Alicycliphilus denitrificans K601: one gene and its partner. The protein of the gene in region 2 binds, or shares a complex with, the protein of the main gene of each other region. Links are inferred from orthologs where the notes say so. Each region holds a gene or a part of one and is shown on either strand. Other genes may lie near its edges. The genes, in order: uvrA and mfd.

Region 1 (15,130 bases), 1.1 Mb from region 2 along the record:
GAGGACGGGCCTATCATCGTCAACTCGTCGCGCGCCGTGCTCTACGCATCGGGCGGGGCCGACTTCGCCGCGGCCGCGCGCAGCGCCGCCCAGGCCACGCGCGCCGCGCTCAACGCCGCGCGCGTCTAGCCCCCAGCCTCCGGCCATGCAACTCAAGTGGCTGGAGGACTTTATCGCGCTCGCCCATGAGCGCAGCTTCACCCGCGCGGCCGAGCTGCGCCACGTGACCCACCCCGCGTTCGGCCGGCGCATCCGCGCGCTGGAGGCCTGGGCAGGCACGCCGCTCACCGAGCGCGAAGGCGGCGGCCCCGTGCGGCTCACGCCCGCGGGCCAAGCCTTCCTGGAGACCGCGCAGCAGATGGCCCAGGGCCTGGCCCATTCGCACGAGGAGCTGCGCGCCATCGCCGGGCGGCAGGCGCGCACCGTCACCCTGGCCACGGGCCGCACCCTGGCGCGCACGGTGGTGGCCGACTGGCTGGCCCGCATCCAGCCCGTGCTGGAGGGCGGCGAACTGCGCGTGCGCACCTGCGCGCTGGCCGAGTCGGTGGCGATGATCGAGCGCGGCGAAGCCGACTTCACCCTGGCCTACCACCACACCTCGCTCGCCGTGCGCCTGGACGCGCGGCAATTCACCCACCTCGCGCTCGCCACCGACCGCCTGGTTCCCGTGGTGCGCGCCCGCGCCGGCGGCGCACCGCTGCACCACTTTGGCGGCACGGGCGCGGTGCCCTACCTCGCCTACTCGCACACGCTGGCGCTCGGCCGGCTGGTGGAGGATCACCTGGCGCACGACCCGCTGGCGCCGCGTCTGGCGCGCGTGGTGGAGTGCGACTCGGCCGACGCGCAGCATGAATACGTTCTGCGCGGCCTGGGCGTGGCCTGGCTGCCCTGGTCCATGGTGCACGCCGACTGCCAGTCCGGCCGGCTGGCCCTTGCGGGCGACGAGCGCATGGAGGTGCGCTTCGACGTGCGCATGTACCGGCCCAAGCGCCGGCTCTCGCCCTGGGCCGAGGCGCTGTGGGGCACGCTGGCGCGCAAGTAGCCCCCGCACAAACCCGTATACCGCGTGCACAGAATGCACGGTCTGGTGCCACTTCGGCACCGTATGGCGACGGTGCGCTTCCACAATGCAGGCACCCCACCCTGCCCATGGAGAACGCCATGCATCCTTCCCGCACCCCCGCCCCGCTGCGCCGCGCGCTGCTGGCCGGCGCCGCGCTGCTCGCCGCCGCCAGCCCCGCGGTCTTCGCCCAGACGCCGGTCTACCCCAGCAAGCCCATCACCATCGTCGTGGGCTATCCGCCCGGCGGCAGCACCGACCTGACGGGCCGTGCCGTGGGCGCGGAGCTGTCCAACCGCCTGGGCGTACCCGTGGTGATAGAGAACCTCGGCGGCGCGGGCGGCGCCATCGGCGCGCAGAAGGTGGCGAGCAGCGCGCCCGACGGCTACACGCTACTGGTGGGCGCCAACAACGAGATCGCCATCAACAAGCTCGTGACCAAGAAGGTTAAGTACGATATCAAGGACTTCACGGCCATCGGCCTCGTCGCCTCGCAGCCGCTGGTGCTGGTGGCCGGCACCCACACCGGCGTGAAGAACATCGCCGAGTTCACCGAGCGCGTGCGCAGGAACCCCGGCAAGTTCAGCTACGGCAGCTCGGGCGTGGGCACCTCGCTGCACCTGGCCGGCGAGATGATCAAGGAACAGGGCAAGCTGTTCATGACGCACATCCCCTACCGCGGCGTGGCGCCGCTGACCAACGACCTGGTGGGCAACAACCTGGAGTTCGGCGTGTTCGTGCTCTCCAGCGGCCTGCCGCACATCAAGAGCGGCAAGGTGGTCGCGCTGGGCACCACCGAGGCCAGGCGCTCGGCGGCGGCGCCCGACATCCCCGCGCTGGCCGAGTCGGCGCAGTACAAGAACGTGGACATCGGCACCTGGTTCGCCCTCATGGCGCCGGCCAACCTGCCCAGGCCCGTGGCCGAGCGGCTGAAGAAGGCGCTGGGCGAAACGCTGGAGTCGCCCGACTTCCGCAAGCGCATGGAGGCCTCGGGCTCCACCGTGGCCTCGGCCGGCGTGGACGTGGACCAGTTCCTCGCCACCGAGGTCGCCAAGTACAAGAAGATCATCGAGTTCGCCAGGATCGAGGAATGACGAGCGCTCCCCTGACTTTCGCGCTGCCCGCGCCCGATCTCGGCCCCTGGCGCGCCGGCAACACCGGCACCGAGGGCGTGTGGCGCTTCGACTCCGGCCGGCCGGGCCGCCACGTGATGATCAGCGCCCTGATCCACGGCAACGAGCTGTGCGGCGCCTGGGCAATCAAGGGCCTGATCGAAGCGGGCGTGCGCCCGCAGGCGGGCACGCTCACGCTGGCGCTGTGCAACCTCGCGGCGTTCGACCGGTTCGATGCCACGGACCACGATGCCTCGCGCTTCGTCGACGAGGACATGAACCGCCAGTGGAGCGACGAGCGCATGGACGCCGCCGACACGCTGGAGCGCCGCCGCTGCGCGCAGCTGCGCCCCTTCGTTCGGGAGGCCGACTGGCTGCTGGACCTGCATTCCATGCACGAGCCCTGCGCCCCGCTGCTGCTCACCGGCACGCAGCCGCGCAACCTGCGGCTGGCGCGCGCCATGGCCGCGCCCGAGCACGTCGTGGTGGACGCAGGCCACAAGGACGGCACGCGCATGCGCGACTACGGACGCTTCGGCCTGCCCGACGAGGCGGCCGGCGACAGCCGCTCCCTGCTCGTCGAATGCGGCTTCCACGGCGACCCGGCCAGCCGCGCCGTGGCGCAGGACCAGTGCCTGCGCTTCCTGCAGGCGGCCGGCACGCTGGACGCGGCCGCGCTCGGACGCCTGCTGCCCGGCTGGCGCCTGCCCGACGCGCCGCGCCAGTGGGCGCTGGAGGTCACGGGCCCCGTGGTCGCCAAAAGCGGGCGCTTCCGGTTCACCGAGCCGTTCAGGGGGCTTGAAGTCATCGCGAAGGCCGGCACCGTGATCGGAGACAACGACGGAGAGCCCGTAGCCACGCCGTACGACGACTGCGTGCTCGTCATGCCCAGCACGCGCCAGGCGCGCGCCGGCGTGACCGTAGTGCGCTACGCCACCAGGCGCATGCTGTAACACAGCAGGCCAAAATTTGGCCTGCATCAAGACTCATGCGTTTTAGGGAATTGCGCAGGCGCAACCGGCGGTCCTTTTACAAGGGTCACCCTAAAATTTCGAGCAATTACTTACATTTGTATAAATATTATGCAATTGCTCGACCGCCTGCGCCTGTCGCACAAGTTCCTGATCCTGGGCGGCATCGCCCTGGTGATGATGGCCCTGCCCGCTGGCCTGTATCTGCACGGCAGGATCGGCCAGATGCAGGCCCTGTCCGCGCAGGCGCGCACCATGCCGGCCTTGCAGCAGCTGGGCCAGGCCGTGCGCCTCGCGCAGACGCACCGCGGCCTGTCGGCGGCGCTGCTCGGCGGCGATACGCAGCTCGCGGCGCGCCGGCCGGCCGTGCGCGATGCGCTGGACGAGGCGCTGCAAGCCGCGGCCGCCCGGCTCGACGGCGTGGCGCCCGGGCAGGCCGCAGAATTCGCGCGCCTGCGCCAGGACTGGCAGGCGCTGCAGCAGGGCGTGGCCGAGCGCGCCATTGCGCCCGCGCAAAGCCTGGCGCGCCACACGCAGCTGGTGGCGCGGCTGCTGGCCTTCAGCGACCAGCTGCTGCACGCGAGCGGCCTGAGCACCAGCGACCGGCGCGACACCCAGGCCCTGATCCAGGCCACGCTGCAGCAGCTGCCCATGCTCGGCGAGCAGCTGGGCCAGATGCGCGCCATGGGCACGGGTGCGCTGGCGCGTGGCGAGCTGCCCCCCGAAAGCCGCGGCCAGATGCGCGCCCTGCGCGCACGCGCAGACGAGTTCGACGCCGCCAGCCAGGCCAGCCTGCAGCGCGCCACGCAGTACGCCCCCGGCCTCGCCGCCGCGCTGGGCGAGCCGCTGGCCGCGGAGAAGGCGCGCGTGGCCGAGGCCCTGCGGCTGGTCGACGACGGGCTGCTGGAGGCTGCCTCGCTGCAGTTGCCCGCCGCCCGCTATTTCGACACCCTCACGGCCTCCATAGAGGCCGTGAACGCACTGGGCGGCCAGGCCACCGACGCACTGCTGGCCGTGGTCCAGGACCAGGCCGCGGCCGCGCGGCGCGCGCTGGGGCTCGTGGTCGGCATGCTCGTGGCCCTGCTGCTGCTGGCCGTGGCCCTGGCCGGCGTCTTCGTGCGCTCCATCACCCGCCCGCTGGGGCAGGCCGTGGACCTGGCCCGCGCCGTGGCCGGGGGCGACCTGAGCGGCGCTGACCGGCCGCATGGCAGCAACGAGGTCGGCCAGCTGATCGCCGCCCAGCAGCAGATGCGCGCGCAGCTGCGCCCCATCGTCGCGCAGGTGCGCCATGGCTCCGAGGGCGTGGCCCTGGCCAGCGGCGAGATCGCCCAGGGCAACCACGACCTGTCGGGCCGCACCGAGGCCCAGGCCAGCGCGCTGGAAGAGACCGCCGCCTCCATGGAGCAGCTCAGCGCCACGGTGCAGCACAACGCCGAGGCCGCGCGCGAGGCCAGCGCGCTTGCCGAGCACACGCGCGACATGGTGCGCCAGGGCGGCGCCAGCGTGGAGCAGGTGGTGGACACCATGCGCAGCGTGCACGAGGCGCAGCAGCAGATGGCCGACATCATTCAGGTGATCGACGGCATCGCCTTCCAGACCAACCTGCTGGCCCTGAACGCCGCCGTGGAGGCCGCGCGCGCGGGCGAGCAGGGCCGCGGCTTTGCCGTGGTGGCCGGCGAGGTGCGCAGCCTGGCCGGCCGCAGCGGCGAGGCGGCCAAGCAGATCCGCACGCTGATCGAGGCCAGCCGCACCCGCGTGGACCAGGGCAACCAGCAGGCCGCCGCCGCGGGCCAGACCATGGCCGAGGTCGTGCACAGCATCCAGCGCCTGAGCGCCCTGGTCGGCCAGATCAGCACCGCCAGCCAGGAGCAGGCCAACGGCGTGGCCCAAGTGGGAGAGGCCGTCGCCGCGCTGGACCAGACGACGCAGCAGAACGCCGCCCTGGTCGAGCAGATGGCAGCGGCCGCCGACGGCCTGAGCAGCCAGGCCCAGGGCCTGGTGCAGGCGGTTGCCGTATTCCGCACGGCGGGCGGCAATGCGGCGGCGTACCGGCCGGCCGCCCTTTCGCTCACCTATTGATAGCTATTGACGCCCGTCCATAGGGCGCAACGGCCTATTTTTCCTGTAAATACCGCCGCAGGTAGCGCCCGGTGTGGCTGGCCTCGTTGGCAGCCACCTCCTCGGGTGTGCCCACGGCCACCACGGTGCCGCCGCCCGCGCCGCCCTCGGGGCCCATGTCGATGACCCAGTCGGCGGTCTTGATCACGTCGAGGTTGTGCTCGATGACGACGATGGTGTTGCCCGCGTCGCGCAACTGCAGCAGCACCTTGAGCAAGAGCGCTATGTCGGCGAAGTGCAGGCCGGTGGTGGGCTCGTCCAGGATGTAGAGCGTGCGGCCCGTGTCGCGCCGGCTCAGCTCCTGCGCCAGCTTGACGCGCTGGGCCTCGCCGCCCGAGAGCGTGGTGGCGCTCTGGCCCAGGCGGATGTAGGACAGACCCACGTCCAGCAGCGTCTGCAGCTTGCGCGCGATGGCGGGCACGTCCTTGAAGAAGGCGTAAGCGTCCTCCACCGTGAGCTGCAGGATCTGCGCGATGTTCCTACCCTTCCACTGCACCTCCAGCGTCTCGCGGTTGTAGCGCTGGCCGTGGCACACGTCGCAGGGCACGTAGACGTCGGGCAGGAAATGCATCTCCACCTTGACCACGCCGTCGCCCTGGCAGGCCTCGCAGCGCCCGCCGCCGGACGCCTGCGACACGTTGAACGAGAAGCGTCCCGGGCCGTAGCCGCGCTCTTTGGCGGTGTTGGTCTCGGCCATGAGTTCGCGGATCGGCGTGAACAGCCCCGTGTAGGTGGCGGGGTTGCTGCGCGGCGTGCGGCCTATGGGCGACTGGTCCACGTTGATGACCTTGTCGAAATAGTCCAGGCCCTCCAGCGCCTGGTGCGGCGCGGGCTCCTCATGGGCGCGGTGGATCTGGCGCGCGGCGGCCTTGTGCAGCGTGTCGTTGACCAGCGTGCTCTTGCCCGAGCCGGACACGCCGGTCACGCAGGTCAACAGGCCCACGGGGAACTCCACGCTCACGCTGCGCAGGTTGTTGCCCGTGGCGCCCAGAACGCGCACGGCCTGCAGCCGCCCCTGCGTGGCGTGGTGGCCGGCCAGGCGCTCCTTCCTGCGCTGGCTGGCGGCCGTTTCGGGGAAGCGCGGCTTCGGCTTTTTCCCCCCCTCGGGCGCCGCCGCCTGCTCCAGCACCGGCAGCCAGGGCGTGCGCCGCGCGGGCACGGGCAGGCTGCGCGCGCCGCTCAGGAACTGGCCGGTGAGCGAGCCGGGGTTGGCGCACAGCTCGGCATAGGTGCCCTGGGCCATCACGCGCCCGCCGTGCACGCCGGCGCCGGGGCCCATGTCCACGCAGTGGTCGGCGGCGCGGATCATGTCCTCGTCGTGCTCGACCACGATGACGCTGTTGCCCAGGTCGCGCAGCCGCGTGAGGGTGGCGATGAGGCGGTCGTTGTCGCGCTGGTGCAGGCCTATGCTGGGCTCGTCGAGCACGTACATCACGCCCGTGAGGCCGCTGCCGATCTGGCTCGCCAGGCGGATGCGCTGCGCCTCGCCGCCGGAGAGGGTCTCGGCGCTGCGCGCCAGGCTCAGGTAGGACAGGCCCACGTCGTTGAGGAAGGACAGGCGCGCAGCGATCTCGCGCACGATCTTGCCGGCGATCTCGGCCTTGGCGCCCGACAGGCGCAGCGCGCCGAACCAGTCCTGCGCGTCGGCCAGCGTCATGTGGCTCACATCATCGATGCCGCGCGCGGCGTCGCCCTCGCCCACCCGCACGTACCGCGCCTCGCGGCGCAGGCGCGCACCCCCGCATTCGGCGCAGGGCTGGGACTGGCGGTAGCGCGCAAGGTCCTCGCGCACCACGGCCGAGTCCGTCTCGCGCCAGCGCCGCGCCATGTTGGGCAGGATGCCCTCGAACGGGTGGCTGCGGACGATGGGCTTGCCCTTGCTGCTGCCGCTGCCCTGCAGGTAGCTGAAAGCGATCTCCTCCTCGCCCGAGCCGTGCAGGACGACCTGGCGCACGCGCTCGGGCAGCTGCTCGAAGGGCGTGTCCACGTCGAAGCCGTAGTGCCGCGCCAGGCTCTCGAGCATGGCGAAGTAGTAGCCGTTGCGCCGGTCCCAGCCCTTGATGGCGCCGCTGGCCAGGCTGAGCGACGGGAAGGCCACCACGCGCGCGGCATCGAACAGCTCCTGCTGGCCCAGCCCGTCGCAGGCCGGGCAGGCGCCCGTGGGCGAGTTGAACGAGAACAGCCGCGGCTCCAGCTCGGGCAGCGCGTAGCTGCACACGGGGCAGGCGAACCTGGCGGAGAACAGGTGCTCGCGCCCCGTGTCCATCTCCAGCGCCAGCACGCGGCCCGCACCCTCGCTGCCGCCCACGCGCAGCACGGCCTCGATGCTCTCGGCCAGGCGCTGGCGCGCGTCCGGGCGCACCTTCAGGCGGTCGATCACGACGTCGATGTCGTGCTTCTCGTTCTTCTTGAGCTCGGGCAGCGCCTCGTGTTCGTGGATCTGCCCGTCCACCCGCAAGCGCACGTAGCCCAGCGCCAGCATCTGCTCGAACAGCTCGGCGAACTCGCCCTTCTTTTGCCGCGCCACCGGGGCCAGCAGCATCAGGCGCGTGTCCTCGGGCAGGGCCAGCACGGCATCGACCATCTGGCTCACGGTCTGCGCGGCCAGGGGCAGGCCATGGTCGGGGCAGTAGGGCGTGCCTGCGCGCGCGTAGAGCAGGCGCAGGTAGTCGTGGATCTCGGTCACCGTGCCCACGGTGGAGCGCGGGTTGTGGCTGGTGGCCTTCTGCTCGATGGAGATCGCCGGCGACAGGCCTTCGATCAGGTCCACGTCGGGCTTGTCCAGGCGCCCCAGGAACTGGCGCGCATAGGCCGACAGGCTCTCCACGTAGCGGCGCTGGCCCTCGGCATACAGGGTGTCGAACGCGAGGCTGGACTTGCCCGAGCCCGACAGCCCCGTGATGACCACAAGCTGGTTGCGCGGTATGTCCAGGTCGATGTTCTTGAGGTTGTGCGTGCGCGCGCCGCGGATGCTGATCTGCCCGGCGCCGCGCAGCACCTGCGCCAGCGGGCGTCCTGCGTCCGGCGCGCTCAGAGGGGCGGGTAGTGGGGCGGTATCGGCCATCGCTGGGTGCTCGAAGAAAACCCACCATGATAGGGCAGCGCCCGATGCGCGGCAGGCCCTTGGCCCGGACCGGGAAACCCGCGCTGCGCCACAATGCGGCTTTTGCCTGAACACTGCCTGCCCCCGTGTCGGACACAACCACCTCCCCATCCCCGCCCGCCGCCGCGGCCCCCGCCTCGCGCATGACGGCGCTGGAGCGGCGCTCCAGCCTCGGCCTGGCGGCCATCTTCGCCATGCGCATGCTGGGGTTGTTCCTGGTGCTGCCCGTATTCATGCTGGAGGCGCGCAAGTACGCCGGCGGCGACGACCCCGCGCTCGTGGGGCTGGCCATGGGCATGTACGGGCTCACGCAGGCGTTCTTCCAGCTGCCGCTGGGCATGGCGTCCGACCGCTTCGGCAGGAAGCGCGTCATCGCGCTCGGCCTGCTGGTGTTCGCCGCGGGCAGTCTGGTGGCGGCGCTGGCCGACTCGGTCATGGGCCTGCTGGTGGGCCGGGCGCTGCAGGGCGCCGGGGCGGTGTCGGCCGCCGTCACCGCGCTGCTGGCCGACCAGACGCGCGACGCCGTGCGCACCAAGGCCATGGCGCTCGTGGGCATGAGCATCGGCCTGATGTTCGCCGTGGCGCTGGTGGCGGCGCCCTTCCTGGCCGCCCACGTCGGCCTGTCGGGCCTGTTCGTGCTCACGTTCGCGCTGGCGCTGGCCGGCGTGGCGCTGATCCTGTGGGTGGTGCCGCCCGAGACGCGCCACCACGGCGCCGCGCCCCAGGGCCGCCCGTCCGACGTATGGCGCCATGCCGACCTGCTGCGCCTGAACCTGGGCGTGTTCGCGCTGCACACCATACAGATGGCCATGTGGGTGGCCGTACCCGCCATGCTGGTGCAGGCGGGCCTGCCCAAGGACGTGCACTGGCACGTCTACCTGCCCGCGCTGGTGCTATCGGTCGTCGCCATGGGAGGGCTGCTCGCCATGGAGCGGCGCGGGCGGCTGCGCGCGGCCCTGCTGCTGTCGATCGGCCTGATCGCGCTGGTGCAGGCCGCCCTGGGGGGGCTGGTGGCCGGCGGCGTCGCGCCCACCGTGGCGCTGCTCGGCACGCTGCTGTTCGTGTTCTTCTGCGGCTTCAACATGCTGGAGGCCACGCAGCCCAGCCTGGTCTCGCGCATGGCCCCGGCCCATCTGCGCGGCGCGGCCCTGGGCGCGTACAACACGCTGCAGTCCCTGGGCCTGTTCGCCGGGGGCGCCCTGGGCGGAGCCCTGGCCAAGTGGGCGGGCGCGGGCGGGCTGTTCGCCGCCACGGCGCTGCTGGCCGCCCTGTGGCTGGCGCTCACCTGGCCGCTGCGGCCCGTGGGGCGCGGCGGCCACTGATTTTTTTCGCCCTCGCCGCATCAAGCGGCCCCAAGGCCGCTATGCTGCGCACCTGCGGCCTCGCAGGGGCCGCTCGAGCAGGCTCATCTGGCCCGGAAATCCTCTCCTGCCTTCCGGGCTGACGCACAAAGGATCTTTCCCCATGGCATCCGTCAACAAAGTCATCATCGTCGGCAACCTCGGCCGCGACCCCGAAATGCGCACCTTCCCCAGCGGCGACCAGGTGGCCAACGTGCGCATCGCCACCACCGACCGCTGGCGCGACAAGAACACCGGCGAGAACAAGGAAGCCACCGAGTGGCACAGCGTGGTCTTCAACGGCCGCCTGGCCGAGATCGTGGGCCAGTACCTGCGCAAGGGCTCGCAGGTGTACGTGGAAGGCAGCCTGCGCACGCGCAAGTGGACCGACCAGAGCGGCCAGGAGCGCTACACCACCGAGATCCGCGCCGACACCATGCAGATGCTGGGCAGCCGCGCCGGCTCCGGCGGCGGCCAGGGCGGCGGCTATGACGACGGCGGCTACGGCGGCGATGGCGGCGGCTACGAGGCCCCGCGCCGCGCCGCGCCCGCCCCGCGCCCCGCGCCACCCGCTGCCCGCCCCGCCCCGGCGCCCGTGGCCCAGCCGCCGCGCGCGGCCTCGGGCTTCGACGACATGGACGACGACATTCCGTTCTGAACGCCGTCCCGCCCCAACGGCAACGGGCGCCCCAGGGCGCCCGTTTGCTATTGTGGTGATAGCTGCCAGCGCTTGATGGACAAGCGCTGGAGCCAAAAAAACACCGTCAGTGCACGACCATCAGCGAGAACGGCCAGACGTAGGCCTGCATGGTCACGTACAGGCCCACCAGGCAGGCCAGCGCGATGGAGTGGAAGAACACGTAGCGCAGGATGTCGCCCTCGTGGTCGAACCAGCGCGTGGCGGTGGAGGCCACGACGATGGACTGCGCGTCGATCATCTTGCCCATCACGCCGCCCGAGCTGTTGGCCGCGCCCATGAGGTTGGGCGAGAGGTGCAGCTGCTCGGCCGCCACCTTCTGCATGCCGCCGAAGAGCACGTTCGACGCCGTGTCCGAGCCCGTGAGCGCCACGCCCAGCCAGCCCATCAGCGTGCCGAAGAACGGGTAGAGCACGCCCGTGTTGGCGAAGGCCAGGCCCAGCGTGGTGTCGGTGCCCGAGTAGCGCGTGAGCGTGCCCAGCGCCAGCATGAGCACGATGGTCAGCAGCGAGTACTTCACGAGCCACAGCGTCTTGAAGAAGGTGCGCACGATGGCGACCGGGTTGTACTTCATGACGAAGGCGCTCACGATGGCCGACAGCAGGATGCCCGTGCCGGTGGCCGACAGGAGGTTCAGCGTGTAGACCGCGCCTTCCTTCGTGGGCTTGGCGACCACGGGCGGCACCTTCTCGATCATGTTGTGCAGGCCTTCCATGGGGAAGGCGGGCGCGAAGACGCCGTTGAGCCAGGTCTTGACCGAAGGCAGGCCCCAGATGAAGACGAACACCGACAGGATCACCCAGGGCGTCCAGGCCGCCACCAGCGCCTGCGTGCTGTGGCGCGTGACGGGCTTGGCCGGCTTGGCCTCGGCGGCGCTCACGTCATGGTGGCGCAGCGAGGCCGAAGTCCAGACCGTCCTGGGCTTCCACACGCGCAGGAAGGCCACGAGGCAGACCATGGAGACGATGGCGGCGATGATGTCCACCAGCTCCGGCCCGATGTAGTTGGACACCAGGAACTGCGGGATGGCGAAGGACACGCCCGTCACCAGGATGGCGGGCCAGATCTCCATCATGCCCTTGCGCCCGGCGAAGGCCCAGATGAGCCAGAACGGCACCAGCAGCGAGAAGAAGGGCAGCTGGCGGCCGATCATGGCCGTCACTTCCATGAGGTCGTAGCCGTGCACCTTGGCCAGCGTGATCACCGGCGTGCCCAGCGCGCCGAAGGCCACGGGCGCGGTGTTGGCGATCAGCGACAGGCCCGAGGCCGCCAGCGGCGAGAAGCCCAGGCCGATGAGGATGGCCGCCGTCACCGCCACGGGCGTGCCGAAGCCCGCCGCGCCCTCGAAGAAGGCGCCGAAGCAGAACGCGATCAGGAGCAGCTGGATGCGCCGGTCCTCGGTGATGCCCGAGAGCGAGTCCTGCAGCACGGCGAAGCTGCCGTTCTGCTCGGTGAGCTGGTGCAGGAAGATGATGTTGAGCACGATCCAGCCGATCGGCAGCAGCCCCGTGAAGCCGCCCAGCAGCGCCGCGCGCCCCGCCATGTCGGCCGGCATGCCATAGACGAAGATGGCCACGAGCAGCGCCGCGGCCAGGCCCATGCCCGCGGCGATGTGCGCCTTGATGTGGAAGAAGCCCAGAGCCGCGAGCATGACCACCACCGGCACCGCTGCCAGCGCGGTGGAGATGACCATGTTGCCCAGTGGGTCGTAGATTTGTTGCCAGACCATAGCCTGTGCCCCCTTGTTGTTGTCCCGGTTTTGGAAGGAAGAGCGCCCGTGCGTCCAGGAGCGGTGGATTACCGGCTGGCAAGCGGCGCGGACGAGACTGTAGAAAGCCCGCCAGCAGTCCAGCGTGAAAAATCCGGAGACCGACCCTGAAGCAATTTCACACCATAGCGAAGACCCGGGTCCGGCGCCCGGCTTATTCGGGTATTCACCAATCCCGCCGGGCCCCCAGGCGCAGGCGCTCAGCCGTCCACCGTCGCAATCACGCCACCGCCCAGGCATACCTCGCCGTCGTACAGCACGGCGGACTGGCCCGGCGTCACGGCCCACTGGGCCTCGGGGAACTGCAGGCTGAAGGCGCCGCCCTGCGCGGCCAGCACGGTGCAGGCCGCGTCCTGCTGGCGGTAGCGCGTCTTGGCCGCGCAGGCGCCCGGGGCGGGGGGGCGGCCGGCGACCCAGCTTGCGTCCTGCGCGGCCAGCCGGTGCGACAGCAGCCAGGGGTGGTCATGGCCCTGCACCACGCGCAGGGTGTTGGTGGCGAGTTCCTTGCGCGCAACGAACCAGGGCGCATGCTCGCCGCCGCCGCGCTGCGCCCCCTTTTCCTTCACGCCGCCGATGCCCAGCCCCTGGCGCTGGCCCAGCGTGTAGAACGACAGGCCCACGTGGCGGCCCAGCCTGCGGCCCCGGTCGTCCAGGATGGGGCCGGGCTCGTGGCTGATGTAGCGGTTGAGGAACTCGCGGAACGGCCGCTCGCCGATGAAGCAGATGCCGGTCGAGTCCTTCTTCTTCGCGTTGGGCAGACCGATCTCCTCGGCGATGCGGCGCACCTCGGTCTTCCTCAGCTCGCCCACGGGGAACAGCGTGCGCGCGAGCTGCTCCTGGTTCAGCCGGTGCAGGAAGTAGCTCTGGTCCTTGGCCGGGTCCAGCCCCTTGAGCAGCTCAAACAGGCCCGTGGCCGGGTTGTGGCGCACGCGGGCGTAGTGGCCCGTGGCGATCTTCTCGGCGCCCAGGCGCATGGCGTGGTCCAGGAAGGCCTTGAACTTGATCTCGGCATTGCACAGCACGTCGGGGTTGGGCGTGCGGCCGGCCTGGTACTCGCGCAGGAACTCGGCGAACACGCGGTCCTTGTACTCGGCCGCGAAGTTCACGTGCTCGATCTCGATGCCGATCACGTCGGCCACGCTGGCGGCGTCCAGGAAGTCCTGGCGGCTGGAGCAGTATTCGCTGTCGTCGTCATCTTCCCAGTTCTTCATGAAGATGCCGACCACCTCGTGGCCCTGCTGCTTGAGGAGGTGGGCCGTGACGGCCGAATCGACGCCGCCCGAGAGGCCCACGACGACGCGCTGCTTGGTGGATGCTGTCATCGCCCCGATTGTATTTTTTGCGGCGCCGGCGCACTGCGCGGGCGCGCGGAGCGCGTGGCCACCAGCAGGTCGTAGAGCTGCTGGGCCGCGGGCGAGAGCGATTTGCCCCGGCGCTTGATGAGCCCCATCTGCCGCGTGACCACGGGCTCCACGAGCGGGATCGACACCAGCGTGGGATGGTCCCTGCCCGGCATGGCCAGGCTGGGCACTGCGGCCACGCCCAGGCCCGCCTCCACGAGGCCGAGCAGCGTGGTCACGTGCTTGGCCTCGTACAGGCACTGGGGACGGTCGGGCACGTTGGCCAGGGCCAGGTCCATGAGCAGGCGGTTGCCCGAGGTCTTGCCCACCGACATGAAGTCGTGCCGCCCGAGCTCGGCCCAGGTCACCTTCTTGCGGCGCGCGAGCGCATGGTCGCGGCGGCAGGCGGCCACGAAGCGCTCGGCCAGCACGGGCTTGAACTCGATCTCGGCCTCCTGGCTGCCGATGAAATTCAGGCCGAAGTCGGCATCGCCCTGCGCCACGGCCACCAGCACCTCGTTCGCGCTCGCGTCGTGCACCTTCACGCGGATGCGCGGAAAGCGCTCGTGGTAGCGCTTGACCACCTGCGGCAGGAAGTAATACACGGCCGACGGCACGCAGGCAATGGTCACCTCGCCCATGCGGCGCGCGGCCACGTCGCCCAGGCCCATGAGCATGCCGTCCAGGTCGTCGAGCCACTGCTGCGTCTTGCGCGCGAAGTCGCGGCCCACGGCCGTGAGCGTCACGCGCCGCGTGGTGCGGTCGAGCAGGCGCACGCCCAGCGCCTCTTCGAGCTTCTCGATGCGGCGGCTGAAGGCCGGCTGCGAGAGGTGGATGGACTCGGCCGCCGCCCGGAAGCTCTGCAGCTCGGCCACGGCGGCGAAGGCCTGGATATCGGCGAGGTCGAACTTGATGTTCATGGCGCACGGGTCGTGGTGATCGACCATCCATTGCGCCATATGCATCAATCGTTGTCAACAATGCAATTCACAGAATATCCGGGGCCGCGCACCATGCCGCCCCATGAGCTACGAACTTCCCTGCATCCTGATGCGCGGCGGCACCTCCCGGGGGCCGTTCTTCCTGGCCGACTGGCTGCCGCAAGACCCCGGGGTGCGCGACCGCATGCTGCTCGCGGCGCTGGGCTCGCCGCACGAGCTGCAGATCGACGGGCTGGGCGGCGGCAACTCGCTCACGAGCAAGGTGGCCATCGTCTCGCGCTCCCGGCACGCCGGGTGCGACGTGGACTACCTCTTCGCCCAGGTCAGCGTGGAGGAGGCGCGCGTGGACACGAGCCCCAACTGCGGCAACATGCTGGCGGGCGTGGGCCCCTTCGCCATCGAGCAAGGCCTGGTACCCGCCGCACCCGGCGCTGGCACCACGCTGGTGCGGGTGTTCAACGTCAACACGCGCTCGCGCATCGACGTGCGCGTGTGCACATGCAACGGCCGCGTGCTGTACGAGGGCGACGTGCGCATCGACGGCGTGCAGGGCACGGCGGCGCCGGTGCTGCTGAGCTTCCTGGATGCCTGGGGCTCGGTCACCGGCAGCCTCTTTCCCACGGGCCGGCGCACCGACACCATCGACGGCGTCGAGCTCACCTGCATCGACGCGGCCCAGG
Region 2 (15,502 bases):
GCAAGCTGGTGGCGCTGGCGATCACCTCGCCCCAGCGCTCGGCGCTGCTGCCCGACGTGCCCACGCTCAAGGAGCTCGGCCATGGCGGGGTGGACGTGAACTTCTGGCTGGCGCTGCAGGTTCCGGCCAGGACGCCGCCCGAGATCGTCTCCGCGCTGCGCCAGGCGATATCCAGGGCGGTGCAGGACCCCGAATACAAACAAGGCGTGGCGGCGCGCGGCGTGGAGAACCTGCACGTCGCGCCCGAGCAGCTCGATGCCTTTTTTGCCAGCGAGACCAAGAGGTGGCGCGATGCCGCGCTGTCCATCGGCATCAAGGCGGAATGATCCAGGCGCGCAGTGCAGGAGAAACACATGCAGCCGCTGCAGGGGATGAAGGTGGTCGATCTGACCAAGGTGCTGGCCGGGCCGCTGTGCGGCCAGTACCTGGGCGAGTACGGTGCCGATGTGGTCAAGGTGGAGACCGTGGGCGGCGACGACACGCGCCGCTGGCTGCCGCAGGCGCAGGGGCAGTCGGCGGTCTTCGTCGCCGTCAACCACAACAAGCGCAGCATCGCGGTGGACCTGAAGTCGCAGGAGGGCCGGGAAATCGTCCACCGCCTGGTCGAGGGCGCCGACATCGTGCTGCAGGGCTTTGGCGGCGGCACGGCGAAAAAGCTGGGGGTGGACCATGAGACCCTGTCCGCCCTGAACGACCGGCTGATCTACTGCGAAATATCGGGCTACGGGCGCAACGGCCCCCTGGGCAACGCCCCCGGCTACGACGTGATGCTGCAGGCCTTCAGCGGCATGCTCAGCACCATGGGCCAGCCCGGGGGGGAGTATGCGCGCGCGAGTTTTTCGCCCGTGGACATCGGCACGGCGATGAACGCGCTCAGCGGGGTGCTGGCGGCGGTGGTCGAGCGCGGCCGCACGGGCAAGGGCGTGTACCTGGAGGTGTCGCTGCTCGACACCGCCCTGGGCTTCATGACCTATATGGCGCAAAGCTATTGGCAGACCGGCGCCAACCCCAGGCCCATGGGCACGGCCCACCCCTCGATGGTGCCCTATCAGGCGTTCGACGCAGCGGATGGCGCCATCATGCTGGGCGCGGGCAACGACGCGCAGTGGCGGCGCTTTTGCGCCGTGGCGGGGCTGCAGGACTGGGTCGATCATCCGGATTTCGCGACCAACGCCCTGCGCGTGGCCAACCACGGGAAGGTGGTTGCGCTGCTCGAACCCGTGATGAAGCGCAGGACGGTGGCGCAGTGGCTGGTCTGCCTGGAGCAGGCCAGCGTCCCCTGCTCGCCCATCCATACGCTGGGCCAGGCCCTGGCCCACCCGCAGGTGCAGGCCCGCGCCATCATGGCCGAGACGGAGCATCCCGTGCTCGGGCGGGTGCGAAACATCGGCCATCCGGCACAGTTCCGGCACCAGCCGCGCACCGCCTCGCGCCCGGCGCCCCTGCTGGGCGAGCACACGCGAGAGATCCTGCGCGAGCTCGGCTATGACGCGCAGCGGATTGCACGGCTGCAGCAGCAGGGCGCGGTCGCGGCCGTGTCCCATTGATATGACGAAATGGAGGAAGTGAAATGTCTTTGTTCAGCTACGAAGTGAATGACCGGGTTGCGGAAATCCTGTTCAACAACCCGCCGGTCAATGCCTTGACGCAAGCCCTGCTGGGCGATTTCCTGGAGGCGTTGGAGCGCGCGTCGCATGATCCCGAGGTGCGTGCCGTCATCATCGGCAGCCAGGTGCCGGGCCGCTTCTCGGCGGGCCTGGACCTGACCGCCGTGCACACCGGCGCGCACCAGAAGGTGCGCGCGCTGCTCGACCTGCTGTACGTGCGCATGACCGAGGTGCAGTTCCGGATGGGCAAGCCCACGATCGCTGCCGTGGGGGGCACCGCGCGCGGCGGCGGCATGACGATTGCCATTTCCTGCGATATGGTCGTCGCGTCGTCGGACGCGACTTTCGGCTACCCCGAGATCGATGCCGGCGTGCTGCCTTCCATCCACTTCACCCATCTGCCGCGCATCGTCGGCAGGCACCGCGCGTTCGAGCTGCTGTTCACCGGGCGCGCGTTCGACGCGCAGGAGGCGCAGTCGCTGGGCCTGATCTCGCGCCTCACCGAGCCCGGCAAGGCGCTCGAAGGCGCGCGCGCGCTGGCACAGACGCTGTGCGGCAAGTCGCCCGATGTGGTGCGCTTCGGCCGCAACGCCTTCATGCTGGCCAATGACAACGGCTATCGCCAGGCGGTGGCGGCCGCGGCCGACAGCTTTTGCAACGTGGCGCTGACCGACGCCGCCAGGGAGGGCATCGCGGCCTTCGTCGAGAAGCGCAAGCCCATGTGGTGAGAGGCGGCAGCCCGCGCCCCGGGGCATGCGGCGCGGGAAGGAACACTACACTTGCCGGCCCCAACCCCGTTACAGGAGCACTTCCATGCTGCATGGCGACCTCCGGCAAGACTTCGACGCCCTCGTGCCTGTCCAGGGCGCCAGCCGGCGTTCCGCCCTGCAACTGATGCTGGGCGCAGGCTACGCCGCAGCCGCCGCGCCCGTGATGGCGCAGCAGGCGATCGCCACGCCCGCCGACGGGCTCTCGGCGGGGGCGGTGAGTTTCACCGTCGATGGCGCCCGGGTGCATGCCTACCGGGCCGCGCCGCAGGGCAGGTCGGGCCTGCCCGTGGTGCTGGTGGTCTCTGAGATCTTCGGGGTGCACGCGTACATCGCCGACATCTGCCGGCGCCTGGCGCACGCGGGCTATCTGGCGATTGCGCCCGAGCTGTTTGCGCGCCAGGGCGACCCCGGGGCCTACGGCGAGGTGGCCAAGCTCATGAGCGAGATCATCGCCAAGGTGCCCGACGCCCAGGTCATAGCCGACCTGGACGGCGCTGTGCAATGGGCGGGGGCCCATGGCGGCGACCTGCGGAAGATCGCCATCACCGGCTTCTGCTGGGGCGGGCGCATCACCTGGCTGTACGCGGAGCATGGGCCGGTGAAGGCGGGCGTGGCCTGGTACGGGCGGCTGGTGGGGCAGGCCAGCGCGCTGACCCCGAAGCAGCCGGCGGATGTCGCGCCCATCCTCAAGGCGCCGGTGCTGGGCCTGTATGGTGAAAAAGATGGCGGCATACCGCTTGACACGGTTGATAAGATGAAAGCCGCTCTTGGTGCGGGGTCGCCCGCCGCGAAGGCGTCGGAGTTCGTTGTCTACCCGGACGCGCCGCACGCCTTCCACGCCGACTACCGCCCGAGCTACCGCAAGGAGGCCGCGCAGGATGGCTGGAGCCGCATGCTGGCCTGGTTCAAGCGGCATGGCGTGGCGTGAGCCAGTCGCCGCGGCAGCGCAAGCCCTTCGGGGCTTTTTTTGATGACGTCCGGTTTCTGTTTTTTATGAAAAAAGTGGCGTTTTGGCAGGTTGGATAAGCGCAAGTAGCTATGACATTGATAGCAATCATTCTGGCCACCCTGGCCGCAGGCATCGGCAGTGTGTGGATCGCGGCGGCCTTGCTGCGCGCGGGGCTGGGGGGGCGCTGGCGCGTGGGCCCGCAGCATCTGCTGAGCCTGGCGGCCGGCGCGCTGCTGGCCACGGCCTTCATGCATCTGCTGCCCGAGGCCTTCGAGGGGCCGGCCGATGCCCACGACCTGTTCACCGTCCTGCTGCTGGGGCTGGTGTTCTTCTTCCTGCTGGACAAGGCCGAGCTGTGGCACCACGGCCACGAGCACAGCGCGGCCGAGCGGCACATCCATGGCCCCGCCCATGGCCATGCGGCGCACGACCACCACCACGGCCACCATCACCATGGGCATGGCGGCTGGTCCCTGCTCACGGGCGACAGCGTGCACTGCTTTGGCGACGGGGTGCTGATCGCCTCGGCCTTCGTCGCGGACATGCGCCTGGGCGTGGTGGCCGCGCTGTCGGTGCTGGCGCACGAGGTGCCGCACCACATCGGCGACCTGGTGGTGCTGCGCAACAGCAGCCGCCACCGCAGCGCGGCCCTGCTCAAGGTGTCGCTGGCCGGGGCCGTGACGGCGCTGGGTGGTCTGGTGGGCTACTACCTGGTGGGGCTGTGGGAGGGGGCGCTGCCGTATTTTCTGGCCATTGCCTCCAGCAGCTTCGTCTACGTGGCCCTGGCCGACCTGATTCCGCAGCTGCAAAAGCGCCTCTCGGCCGCGCAGACGCTGGCCCAGATCGCCTGGCTGGCGGCAGGCATCGTGGCCGTGACCCTGGTCAGCGGCCTTGCCCATACGCATTAGCGTGAAACGGCCCTCGCGCGGCGTCGGCTCGCTTGGGGCGCGCCAGTTGCATGTGCCGCGGGCAGGTGCCAAGCGGCGCGAAGGCGGGCTTGATCCGCTTTACCCGGCCAGCGCTTCGCGCACCGCGGCCACCTGGCGGCGCGAGACGGGCAGGGGCTCGGTGAGCCCGTGCAGGCGCACGGCCCAGCCTTCACCCTCGTCCGCGTCGTAATGCCTCTCCAGCGCGCGCATGGCGCGGCGGGCCACGAGCGTGCTGCGATGCACGCGCAGGAAATGCGCGGCGTGGCGGGCCTCCAGCTCCGACAGCGCGTCGTCCACGACGAAGCTGCGCGTGGCGGTGCGCACGGTCACGTACTTTTGCTCGGCGCGCAGGTACAGCACCTCGGCCAGCGGCACGCGCTCGGTGCGGCCGCGCTCCTGGATCAGCAGCGCCTCGCCCTCGGCCGGCTGCACCGCCTGCGCGGGCGCGCCCTGGCCCAGGGTGCGCTGGACCTTCGCCAGCGCCTGCTGCAGGCGCTGCAGGCGCACGGGCTTGGTGAGGTAGTCCACCGCGTCGAGCTCGAAGGCGGACAGCGCGTGGTCCGCATGCGCGGTGACGAACACGATGGCCGGCGGGTGCGGTAGGCCCTGGATCTGGTGCGCCAGGGCCAGGCCGTCCTGGCCCGGCATGTGGATGTCGAGCAGCACCAGGTCCACGGCGCGGCCGCCGCTGATGCCGAGCCGGGCCAGCGCCTCGCCGGCGTGCGCGGCCTCCATCACCTGGTGGCGCGCATCGCAGTCGCCCAGCAGGGTGCGCAGGCGGCTGCGCGCCAGGGCTTCGTCGTCCACGATGAGGATGCGCATGCGTATCGGCGGCTATCTGCGGTGCCTGAGGCCGTGGCGGCCCGGCCCCGCCTGCCTCATTTCAATACTTCCAGCAGGCGGTCCAATCCACCCTGGTTGATGGCCACCTGGGCCTGGGCGCGCACGGCGGGCTTGGCGTGGTAGGCCACGGACAGGCCGGCCGCGCCCATCATGGGCAGGTCGTTGGCGCCGTCGCCCATGGCGATGCACTGCTCGGGCTCTATGCCCAGCAGCGAGGCGACTTCGAGCATGGTGCGGCGCTTTTCAAGGCCGTCGCAGATGTCGCCCCAGGCCTGGTCCACCATGCGGCCCGTGAGCTCGCCGCAGTTGGTGCTGCTGCGCACCTCCAGCACGTTGGCGCGCACGAAGTCGATGCCGAGCTGCTCGCGCACGCGGTGCGCAAAGAAGGTGAAGCCGCCCGAGACCAGCAGGGTCTTGAGCCCCGCCGCCTGGCAGGAGCGCACCAGCTCGGCGGCGCCGGGGTTGATGCGCAGGCGTTCGCTGTAGACGCGTTCCAGGTCGGCCATGGTCACGCCCTTGAGCAGCGCCACGCGTCGGCGCAGGCTTTCCTTGAAATCGGTGATCACGCCCTGCATGGCGGCCTCGGTGATGGCAGCCACCTCGGCCTTGCAGCCGACGAAGTCGGCGATCTCGTCCACGCACTCGATGTTGATCAGCGTGGAGTCCATGTCGAAGGCGATCAACTTGTAGTCGGCCAGGCGGGTGGATGGCAGCGTGCCCTGGACGTTGATGCCGGGTGCAAGGGAGGTGGTCATAAAAGGCGTGTCAGGAAAGGGGTGGGGCGCCAGCGAGGGCCCCGCCGCGTGGGCGGGACGCTATGGGAGTGGTTGCAAAGGGATTCTACGGGCGGGGCCGCGCGGGCCGCGTGCTGCGGGTCATGTGCCGCGCTGCGGTGGCGCGGGCAGGGCGTGGCCCCGCCGAATGGCGCCAGGCCGTATGCGCCGGGCCTCGGCGCCAGGGGGTGGCTCCAAATACAGCATTTTCCAGATGCATGCAAATGCTGCAAATAGCCAGATAAATTATGAAAAAAGCCAACTTTTGCTACGTCGACCGCTAAAATTTTTTTGCGATGCAGCAAATTTGACAAAGGAACTCGATGCTTCAATTCCAGGGTAAGACGATCGATACCGCCATCTTTGACATGGATGGAACCATGTTCGACACCGAACGCCTGCGGTTCCAGACCCTGTCCCAAGCCTCTGAAGAACTGTTTGGCAAGCCTTTCACCGAGCCCGTGCTCCTGGGTTCACTGGGTCTGAGCGCGACCAAGGCCGAAGCGCTTGCCAAACAGCACTACGGGCAGGACTTTCCGTATGCCGCCATCCGTCGCCGGGCCGACGAGCTGGAGCTGGCGCATGTGCGCACGCAGGGCGTGCCCATCAAGCCGGGCCTGCTGCCCGTGCTGGAGCGGCTGCGCAAGTCGGGCCTGAAGATGGCCGTGGCCACGTCCAGCCGCCGCGCCATTGCCGAGGAATACCTGATCAACGCCAACATCTACAAGTACTTCGACCTGTGCGTGTGCGGCGACGAGGTGGTGCAGGGCAAGCCGCACCCCGAGATTTTCGTGCGCGCGGCCGAGGCGCTGAACAGCCAGCCCGCGCAATGCCTGATGTTCGAGGACTCGGAAAACGGCGTGCGCTCGGCCGCCGATGCGGGCGGTGTGGTGATCCTGGTCGAAGACATCCAGATGCCGCCGCCTGCCGTGGCGCGGCGCGCCTTCGGGGTCTACGGCGGCCTGAGCGAGTTTCTGCAGGATCTGGCGGCCTGCACGCCCAAGATGTCCATGCCCGCCGTGACCGAGCCGTTTCCGCAGGCCGTGAACCTGCTCAAGGCCGGCATCCACGGCTTCGGGGCCATGGGCGGCGGGTATCTGGCGCAGGTGTTCTCGCACTGGGACGGCTATACGCGGCCCTGCGAAATCATCGCCTCCACGGGCAATGCGCTGCTGCGCGAGGCCATCGACGCGTTCGGCAAGTTCAGCGTGCGCTACGGCAGCCTGGCGTTCGACCAGACCATCGAGCAGCTGCGCGTGATCGACGCCGCCGACACGGATGCCGTGGCCGGCATGTACCGCGACTGCGAGATCGTCGCGCTGTGCGTGCCAGAGCAGGCCGTGGCCGCGCAGGCGGGCGTGATCGCGCAGGGGCTGGCCGAGCGCTTTGCCGCGCACGGGCGGGAGCTGACGGTGCTGGTCGTGCTCAACAAGGTGGGCGGTGCCGAGTTCGTGCGCGCGCAGGTGGAGGCGGCGCTTTTGCAGCGGGTGGCGTCCAAGGTCTGCCAGCGGATCCTGGAGCGCACGAGTTTCAGCGAGACCGTAGTCACGCGCATCGTCTCCAAGCTGACGGAGGACGCGCTGGTGCGCCAGCTGCGCATCAAGAGCGAGCTGTACAAGAAGAACGTGGTGGCCGTGCGTGAATCGTCGCCCCATGTCGGCGACTGGGCCGAGGCGCTGCCGGGCGACACGGCCGAGGTGGTAGCCCCGCATGTGAGCACGCTGCGCGATGCGGGCGAGCCTGCCAGCGCGCTGGCGCCGCTGCACCTGATCCTGTTCAATAGCGAGACCGACATGCCGCTGTACGTGCAGCAGGGCAGCGACCTGCTGGAGCACCTGCGCCAGATCGACACGGTGGCCGACATCGCGGTCATCCAGCTGCTGAAGAACCGGCTGTGGAATGGCACGCACGCCATCGTGGCCTGGTATGCGGCGCTGCTGGGCTATCCCAGCATCGGCCACGCCATGGGCGATGCGCGCGTGCAGGCGCTGATGGACCAGTTGCTCGACGCGGAGCTGGCACCCGCGCTGGCGGCGCAGTTCCCGGAGCTGCGCACGCGGCTGGCCGAGTTCATCGCCACCTTCCGCAACCGCTGCGCACATGCCTTCAAGGACCCGTGCGAGCGCGTGGGGCGCGACCCGCTGCGCAAGCTGCAGCGCGGCGAGCGCGTGCTGGGCAGCCTGGCCATGGCCGCCGCGCAGGGCGTGGCCGCGCCGGCACTGGCCTTTGGCGCGGCGCTGGCCGTGCACTACGCGCTGCACCACCCGCCGGCGGCCGAGGAGGACGAATGCCGGACGATTCGCGCGCTGTACGCCCGGCGCGAGGCGCTGCAGGATGTGCTGGCCTGGCGCGGTGAATACCATGGCGCGCCGTTCGACGGTCTGGACCCTGTGGCCGACGCCGCGCTGTTGGCCGCCGTGCAGTTGCCTTTCGACGGGCTGCAGGCCGGGGGGCTGGACTACTGCTGGGAGTCGGCCGCCGAGGCCGGCGTGGGCTGAGCGCCATGCGCGGCCCCTGTTTCCCTCGGGCCGCGCTCACTCCATTCGCACCGGTTGGCGAATGCAATTTGCACGGGGAGAGCCTTGAGGCAGAAAGCGCCACTGATATCCCATATGCAGAAATAGCTATAAAAATAGTAGCTTTATACGCTTTGTGGGCGGCGCTTCAAGGCTTTTTGTCATGCAAATACAGCCTGTCCGACCAGGTGGCCAGCCACTCGGGCTTGAAGGCCACGAACACCGCGCACAGCATGCCGGTGACCACGGCGTCGCCCCAGGCCATGAGCCAGCGCGCCACGAGCGACAGCTGCTCGCCCACGCCCGGCAGCGTATGGCCGGCCCATTGCGACAGTGAGCCGGCCACGAACACGCATGCCGCCGTGCCCAGGAAGGCCCGGCCCAGCACGTAGACGAAGGGGCGCACGCCGCCCAGCGCGTGCGTGCCGGCGCCGCGCCGCAGCAGCGCGCCCAGCAGCAGCGCCAGCGTGGCCGGCACCACGCCCTGCCACACGGCCAGGCCCAGGGCGTCGGCCCAGGACAGTCCGGGCGAGACCAGCGCGGCGATCGCCCCCACGGCCAGCAGCACGGGCACGGCCAGGGGCCAGCCCAGCATGAGCAGCACCAGGCAGGCGCCCGACCATTGCAGTTGCAGCGGCATGCGGTGCAGCGTGGGCAGCGCCCAGGCCCAGGGCAGGATGGCCAGGGTGGCCAGCAGCGGCGTCCACAGCGCGGAGGGCGCGCCGTGCGCCTCGTGCGCCAGCGGCTTGCGGCTGGCCAGCAGGCGCCAGGGCCGCGCGGCCATGGCGGCGGCGAGGGCCAGCAGGGCGAGGGCGGCTTCGAGGAGCATGGCGCGTCAGGCCGGCACGGTTGCCGTTTCGGCCAGCGGCTGGCCCAGGCTGCGCAGCACGTCGCGCACCATCTGCGCGCGCGCCGCCGGATCGGGCAGCGCGCGTTCTATGCGCAGTTTTTCGTTGCCCGCGAGCTTGATGTGCTTGTTCTTCTGGATGAGCCCGATGATGGCCATCGGGTCCACGGGGGGCCGGGGCTTGAAGGTGATGTTGATGATGCCCGGGGCCGCATCCACCTTGATCACGCCGTAGGGCGCGGAGAGCACGCGCAGGCGGTGCACGTCGATGAGGGTCTGCGCCTGGGGCGGCAGCTTGCCGAAGCGGTCCACGATCTCTTCGAGCAGCGTGTCGATCTGGTCGCTGGTGCGCGCTGTGGCCAGCTTCTTGTAGAACGACAGGCGCAGGTGCACGTCGCCGCAGTAGTCGTCGGGCAGCAGCGCGGGCGCATGCAGGTTGATGTCGGTGGCGGCCTGCATGGGCGCGAGCAGGTCGGGCTCCTTGCCGGCCTTGAGGCAGCGCACGGCCTCGGCCAGCATCTCGTTGTAGAGCTGGAAGCCCACCTCCAGCATGTTGCCGCTCTGGTTCTCGCCCAACACCTCGCCTGCGCCGCGGATCTCCAGGTCGTGCATGGCGAGGTAGAAGCCGCTGCCCAACTCCTCCATCTGCTGGATGGCGTCCAGGCGCTGCTGGGCCTGCTTGGTCAGGCCGTCCAGGTCGGGCACCATCAGGTAGGCGTAGGCTTGGTGGTGGCTGCGGCCCACGCGCCCGCGCAACTGGTGCAGCTGGGCCAGGCCGAACTTGTCGGCGCGGCTGATGAGGATGGTGTTGGCGCTGGGCACGTCGATGCCGGTCTCGATGATGGTCGAGCACAGCAGGATGTTGTAGCGCTGGGCCACGAAGTCGCGCATCACCTTCTCCAGCTCGCGCTCGGGCATCTGGCCGTGGGCCACGGCGATGCGCGCCTCGGGCAGTATTTCCTCCAGCTTCTGCCGGCGGTTCTCTATGGTCTCGACCTCGTTGTGCAGGAAGTAGCACTGGCCGCCGCGCTTCAATTCGCGCAGTACGGCCTCGCGGATCACGCCCGTGCCCTCGCTCCTCACGAAGGTCTTGATGGCCAGGCGGCGCTGCGGCGCGGTGGCGATCACGGACAGGTCGCGCAGGCCCTCCAGCGCCATGCCCATGGTGCGCGGAATGGGCGTGGCCGTGAGCGTGAGCACGTCAACCTCGGCGCGTAGCTGCTTCATGGCCTCCTTGTGGCGCACGCCGAAGCGGTGTTCCTCGTCGATGATGAGCAGGCCCAGGTTCTTGAACTTGGTCGATTCGGAAAGCAGCTTGTGCGTGCCTACGACGATGTCCACCGTGCCGTCGGCGATGCCTTTGACTGCCGCGGTGATCTCCTTGCCCGAGCGGAAGCGTGAGACCTCGGCCACCTTCACGGGCCATTTGGCGAAGCGGTCGCACAGCGTGCGGTAGTGCTGCTCGGCCAGCAGCGTGGTGGGCGCGAGGAAGGCCACCTGCTTGCCGCCCGTCACGGCGACGAAGCAGGCGCGCAGGGCGACCTCGGTCTTGCCGAAGCCCACGTCGCCGCAGACCAGGCGGTCCATGGGGCGCGGGCTGATCATGTCCTGCACCACGGCGTGGATGGCGGCGTTCTGGTCGGCCGTTTCCTCGAAGCCGAAGTCGGCGACGAACTGTTCGTAGTCCTGCGGCGAGTAGCGGAAGGCGTGGCCCTGGCGCGCCGCGCGCCGGGCGTAGATGTTGAGCAGCTCGGCCGCCGCGTCGCGCACCTGCTCGGCGGCCTTGCGCTTGGCCTTCTCCCACTGGCCGCTGCCCAGCTTGTGCAGCGGCGCCTCGTCGGCCGACACGCCCGTGTAGCGGCCGATGAGCTGCAGCTGGCTCACGGGCACGTAGAGCACGGCCTTGTCGGCGTATTCCAGATGCAAAAACTCTTGCAGGGCCGGCGTGCCGTCGGGGTTCTTGCTTCCTAAGTCCATGTGGACCAGGCCGCGGTAGCGGCCTATGCCGTGCTGGTTGTGCACCACGGGATCGCCCACCTTGAGCTCCGACAGGTCCTTGATCAGCGCCTCCACGTCGCTGGCCTGCTCCTGCTTCTTGCGCCGGCGCGTGGTGGGGGCGGCGGCGAAGAGCTCGGTCTCGGTGACGAGGTCCAGGCCTTCCTCGACCCAGGCGAAGCCCGTGGCCAGCGCCGCCGTGGCGATGCCCACGCGCTCCTCGGGCGTGGACTGGAACTCGGCCAGCGAGTCGAACGCGGGCGGGTTCAGCCCCGAGGCGCGCAGGAAATCCAGCAGGCTCTCGCGCCTGCCGTCGCTCTCGGCCAGCAGCAGCACGCGCTGCGGCGTGGCGCGTATGTGGGCCTGGAGCCTGGCGAGCGGGTCGTCGGCGCCGCGCACCACGGACAGGTCGGGCAGCTTCTGGAACTGGGCGTTGTCCTGCACGTCCTCCACGCCCGGGCGCAGCGACAACTGGGCGTGGGGCTTGGCCTGGCCGTAGAACTGGTCGGCCGAGAGGAACAGCGCCTCGGGCGGCAGCACGGGGTGGTCCGGGTCGCCCTGGATCAGGCGGTAGCGCTCGCGCGTGTCCTGCCAGAAGCGCTGGAACACACCCTCCAGGTCGCCGTGCAGCACCACGGTGGCATCGGCGCCGAGGTAGTCGAACACGGTGGCCGTCTCGTCGAAGAACAGCGGCAGGTAGTACTCGATGCCGGCGGTGGCCACGCCGTTGCCCATGTCCTTGTAGATGCGGCTGCGCGTGGGGTCGCCCTCCAGCAGCTCGCGCCAGCGCTGGCGGAACTTGGCGCGCGCCGCCTCGTCCATGGGGAACTCGCGCCCGGGCAGCAGGCGCACCTCGGGCACGGGGTACAGGCTGCGCTGGCTGTCGGGGTCGAAGGTGCGTATCGAGTCGATCTCGTCGTCGAACAGGTCCACCCGGTAGGGCTGCGGCGAGCCCATGGGGAACAGATCGATGAGGCCGCCGCGCACCGCGTACTCGCCATGGCTGACGACCTGCGACACATGCTGGTAGCCCGCGAGCGTGAGCTGGGCGCGCAGCCTGGCCTCGTCGAGCCGCTGCCCGGTCTTGAAGTGGAAGGTGTAGCCCGCCAGGAACGAGGGCGGGGCCAGGCGGTACAGGGCCGTGGTGGCGGGCACCAGCACCACGTCGGCGCCCGTGTCCCTGTCCTTCTGGGAGATGCGCCACAGCGTCGCCAGGCGCTCGCTGATCAGGTCCTGGTGCGGCGAGAAGCTGTCGTAGGGCAGGGTCTCCCAGTCGGGGAACAGGGCGCAGCGCAGATCGGGGGCAAAGAAGGCGATCTCGTCGATGAGCCGCTGCGCGTCGCCGGCATCGGCCGTGACGATGGCCGTGGTGCGGCCCTCGGCCTTCTGCTGCAGCCCCAGGCGGGCCAGCAGCAGTGCGTCGCTGCTGCCCACGGGGCGGGGCAAGGTGAATCGTTTGGCGGGGGAGAGTTTGGGGAGCTGCATGCGGGTGGTGCCGAGAGGCGGGGGCGCGGCGCGCGCGGGCTGCTCGGGCGGTGGTGGGCGATTTTAGAATGCCGCCCCATGAGCGACCTGCCTCCCGCCTTCAACCCCGTTCGCCATGTGCCCGGGCGGTTCTGGGCCCTGGTGCCCTGCGCGGGCACGGGCACGCGCGCCGTGCGCGTGCAGCCGGGCGCCGCGGCCGTCCTGCCCAAGCAGTACCAGGTGGTGGCGGGCCACCCTATGGTGCTGCACACGCTGGCGGCCTTTGCCGGGGTGGCAAGGCTCGCGGGCACGCTGGTGGCCGTGGCGCCGGGCGATGCCTTCTTCGACGGCCATGCGCACCCCGCCTTCTTCGCCGTGCCCTGCGGCGGCGCCACGCGGGCCGATACGGTGCTGGGCGGCATCAAGGCCCTGCAGGCGCGCGGCGCATCGGACGACGACTGGGTGCTGGTGCACGACGCGGCGCGCTGCCTGGTGACCACGGCACAGATCGACGCGCTGATCGACGCCTGCCAGCACGACAGCGTGGGCGGGCTGCTCGCGCACAAGTTGGCCGACACGCTCAAGACCGCCACCGACGGGCCCGGCGGCGTGCGCGTCGCCTCCACCGTGGACCGCAGCGACAAGTGGCTCGCGCAGACGCCGCAGATGTTCCGCATCGGCGCACTGCGCCGCGCGCTGGAGCACGTGGGCGCGGCCGCCACCGACGAGGCCAGCGCCATGGAGGCCATGGGCCTGCGCCCGCGCCTGGTGCCCGGCGGCGCGCAGAACTTCAAGGTCACCTATCCGGACGACTTCGCCCTTGCCGAGGCCGTGCTGGCCCAGCGCATGCACGGCGCCACGCTGGAGCGCTTCGGCGGCGCGCGCGGCGCGGCGGCCAGCGAGCCGGTACAGACTTTTTTCTCATCCACGACACCGCGCCAGCGGTGACGGCAGTGAACGGAACGAACATGGATTTCAGGATTGGCGAGGGTTGGGACGTGCATGCGCTGGTACCCGGGCGGCGCCTGGTCATCGGCGGCGTGGACATTCCCCACACCATGGGACTGCTGGGCCACTCGGATGCCGACGTGCTGCTGCACGCCATCACCGACGCGCTGCTGGGCGCGGCGGCGCTGGGCGACATCGGCAGCCATTTCCCCGACACCGATGCGCGGTTCCGTGGCGCCGATTCCGTGGTGCTGCTCACCGAGGCGGCGCGCCGCGTGCGGGACAAGGGCTACGCGATCGGCAACGTCGACAGCACCGTGGTGGCGCAGGCGCCGCGCCTGGCGGCCCACATACCGGCCATGCGCGAGCGCATTGCCGGCGCTTTAAGCCTGCAGGGCGGCCAGGTGAACGTGAAGGCCAAGACGGCCGAGCGCCTGGGCCCCGTGGGGCAGGGCCTGGCCATCGAGGCGCGCGCCGCCGTGCTGCTATTCAAAGAATAGCTCATAGCGCTTGGTATATGGTGGTTTCAGGTAGATTTGTGTATGAAGCCGCCATCTGGCAAGCGCTGGCAGCTATTGTTTTTGCTGCGGCGCGGGTGCGCCACTGCGGGGCGGCAGGTGGCGCTTGACCTGCGGGCGCTGCAGGCGCTGCTGCGGGTCCTGCCCCTCGGGCAGGTCGGTGGCGCGCTGCAGCTGGATATGGGCGACGAGCCCGCCCGAGGCCGAGTTCGCCAGCGCGAAGATGCCGCCCATGCGCTGCACGGTCTTGTCCACGATGGACAGGCCCAGGCCCGCGCCCGCGGCCGCCGTGCGCGCCGAGTCGCCGCGGAAGAACGGCTTGGTCAGGTTGGCCAGCTGCTCCGGCGGCGCGCCGGGGCCGTGGTCGCGCAGCTTGATCAGCACCCATTTCTCGCGCGCCTTGGCGGCGATGTCCACGGTGGTGATGCCGGTCTCGCGGTTCTTGCCGTAGCGGCGCGCGTTCTCCAGCAGGTTGGAGATCACGCGCGCCAGCTCCACCTCGTCCGCCATCGCCATCAGGTCCTCGGGCACGTTCATGGTGATCTGCAGTTCTCGGTGGTCCTGCACCGCGTACACGCAGGAGGACACCACGCCATGCAGGTTGACGGGGCTGAGCGCCACGGTGTCGGGGCGCGCGTAGTCGAGGAACTTGTCGATGGTGGCGTCGAGCTGCACGATGTCGGCCACCATGTGCTCGCGCGCCACCTCGTCGGTCACGCTCATCTCGGTCTCCAGGCGCAGGCGCGCCAGGGGCGTGCGCAGGTCGTGCGAGATGCCGGCCAGCATCACGGCGCGGTCCTGCTCCAGCTTGGCGAGTTTCTGCGCCATGCGGTTGAAGCCGATGTTCACCTCGCGGATCTCGCTGGTCACGGCCTCCTCGTCGAGCTGGCCGGCGGCGAAGTCGCCGTCGCGCACGCGGTTGGCGGCGTCGCTGAGCTGCTTGAGCGGGCGGTTGATGAGCCGCGCGATGATGGCGGCGCCCGCCAGCGACAGCGCGCCCACGATGGTGAGCCAGATGAGCCAGGTCTTGCCGCCGGCCGCGGACAGGCGCGAGCGGTCCATGAGCAGCCAGTTTGGGTCGCCGTTGATGGTGAAGCCCACCCACAGGCCGTTCTCGCCATTGACGCTGCTGGCCACGATGGTGCCCGGCCCCAGCCGCTGCGTGAGTTCCTCGGTCAGGCGCAGGCCCAGGGCCGAGGGCGGGAGCAGCTCGAACTTGTCCTTGGGCTCGCGCGGCAGGATGCGCACGCCCTCCTGGTCCGCCATGGTCTTGAGCAGGGACACGCGGGCGATGGCGTCGGAGTGCACGAGCGCCGCGCGGCTCAGGTTGACCATGGAGGCAA

What was found.
Region 1: the proteins of mfd (region 2) and uvrA are in contact, whole or in part, in a crystal structure (PDB 4DFC), measured with the Escherichia coli proteins. The link is inferred for Alicycliphilus denitrificans K601 from one-to-one orthologs.

Annotation. Positions count from the first base shown.
Region 1 is NC_015422.1:4,850,996-4,866,125, forward strand. What follows is about bases 5,057-8,720. They hold uvrA (excinuclease ABC subunit UvrA), read right to left. Parts: upstream 8,326-8,720; coding sequence 5,257-8,325; downstream 5,057-5,256. Other genes in these bases: ALIDE2_RS22925 (methyl-accepting chemotaxis protein), read left to right, coding at 5,057-5,222; ALIDE2_RS22935 (MFS transporter), read left to right, coding at 8,508-8,720. Also shown: pyrF (orotidine-5'-phosphate decarboxylase), read left to right, coding at 1-129; ALIDE2_RS22910 (LysR family transcriptional regulator), read left to right, coding at 146-1,042; ALIDE2_RS22915 (Bug family tripartite tricarboxylate transporter substrate binding protein), read left to right, coding at 1,162-2,154; ALIDE2_RS22920 (M14 family metallopeptidase), read left to right, coding at 2,151-3,125; more of ALIDE2_RS22925, read left to right, coding at 3,255-5,056; more of ALIDE2_RS22935, read left to right, coding at 8,721-9,686; ssb (single-stranded DNA-binding protein), read left to right, coding at 9,829-10,362; ALIDE2_RS22945 (L-lactate permease), read right to left, coding at 10,469-12,130; tRNA 2-thiouridine(34) synthase MnmA, read right to left, coding at 12,370-13,491; ALIDE2_RS22955 (LysR family transcriptional regulator), read right to left, coding at 13,488-14,429; ALIDE2_RS22960 (4-oxalomesaconate tautomerase), read left to right, coding at 14,533-15,130. UniProt on the Escherichia coli protein: The UvrABC repair system catalyzes the recognition and processing of DNA lesions. UvrA is an ATPase and a DNA-binding protein. A damage recognition complex composed of 2 UvrA and 2 UvrB subunits scans DNA for abnormalities.
Region 2 is NC_015422.1:3,758,618-3,774,119, reverse strand. Bases 9,023-13,058 are described here. They hold mfd (transcription-repair coupling factor), read right to left. Parts: upstream 12,715-13,058; coding sequence 9,223-12,714; downstream 9,023-9,222. Other genes in these bases: ispD (2-C-methyl-D-erythritol 4-phosphate cytidylyltransferase), read left to right, coding at 12,793-13,058; ALIDE2_RS17975 (hypothetical protein), read right to left, coding at 9,023-9,216. In the rest of the region: ALIDE2_RS18015 (Bug family tripartite tricarboxylate transporter substrate binding protein), read left to right, coding at 1-326; ALIDE2_RS18010 (CaiB/BaiF CoA transferase family protein), read left to right, coding at 354-1,547; ALIDE2_RS18005 (enoyl-CoA hydratase/isomerase family protein), read left to right, coding at 1,571-2,335; ALIDE2_RS18000 (dienelactone hydrolase family protein), read left to right, coding at 2,421-3,305; ALIDE2_RS17995 (ZIP family metal transporter), read left to right, coding at 3,416-4,234; ALIDE2_RS17990 (LytR/AlgR family response regulator transcription factor), read right to left, coding at 4,334-5,077; phosphoserine phosphatase SerB, read right to left, coding at 5,134-5,853; mtlD (bifunctional mannitol-1-phosphate dehydrogenase/phosphatase), read left to right, coding at 6,195-8,369; more of ALIDE2_RS17975, read right to left, coding at 8,536-9,022; more of ispD, read left to right, coding at 13,059-13,641; ispF (2-C-methyl-D-erythritol 2,4-cyclodiphosphate synthase), read left to right, coding at 13,662-14,141; ALIDE2_RS17955 (sensor histidine kinase), read right to left, coding at 14,214-15,502. UniProt on the Escherichia coli protein: Couples transcription and DNA repair by recognizing RNA polymerase (RNAP) stalled at DNA lesions. Mediates ATP-dependent release of RNAP and its truncated transcript from the DNA, and recruitment of nucleotide excision repair machinery to the damaged site.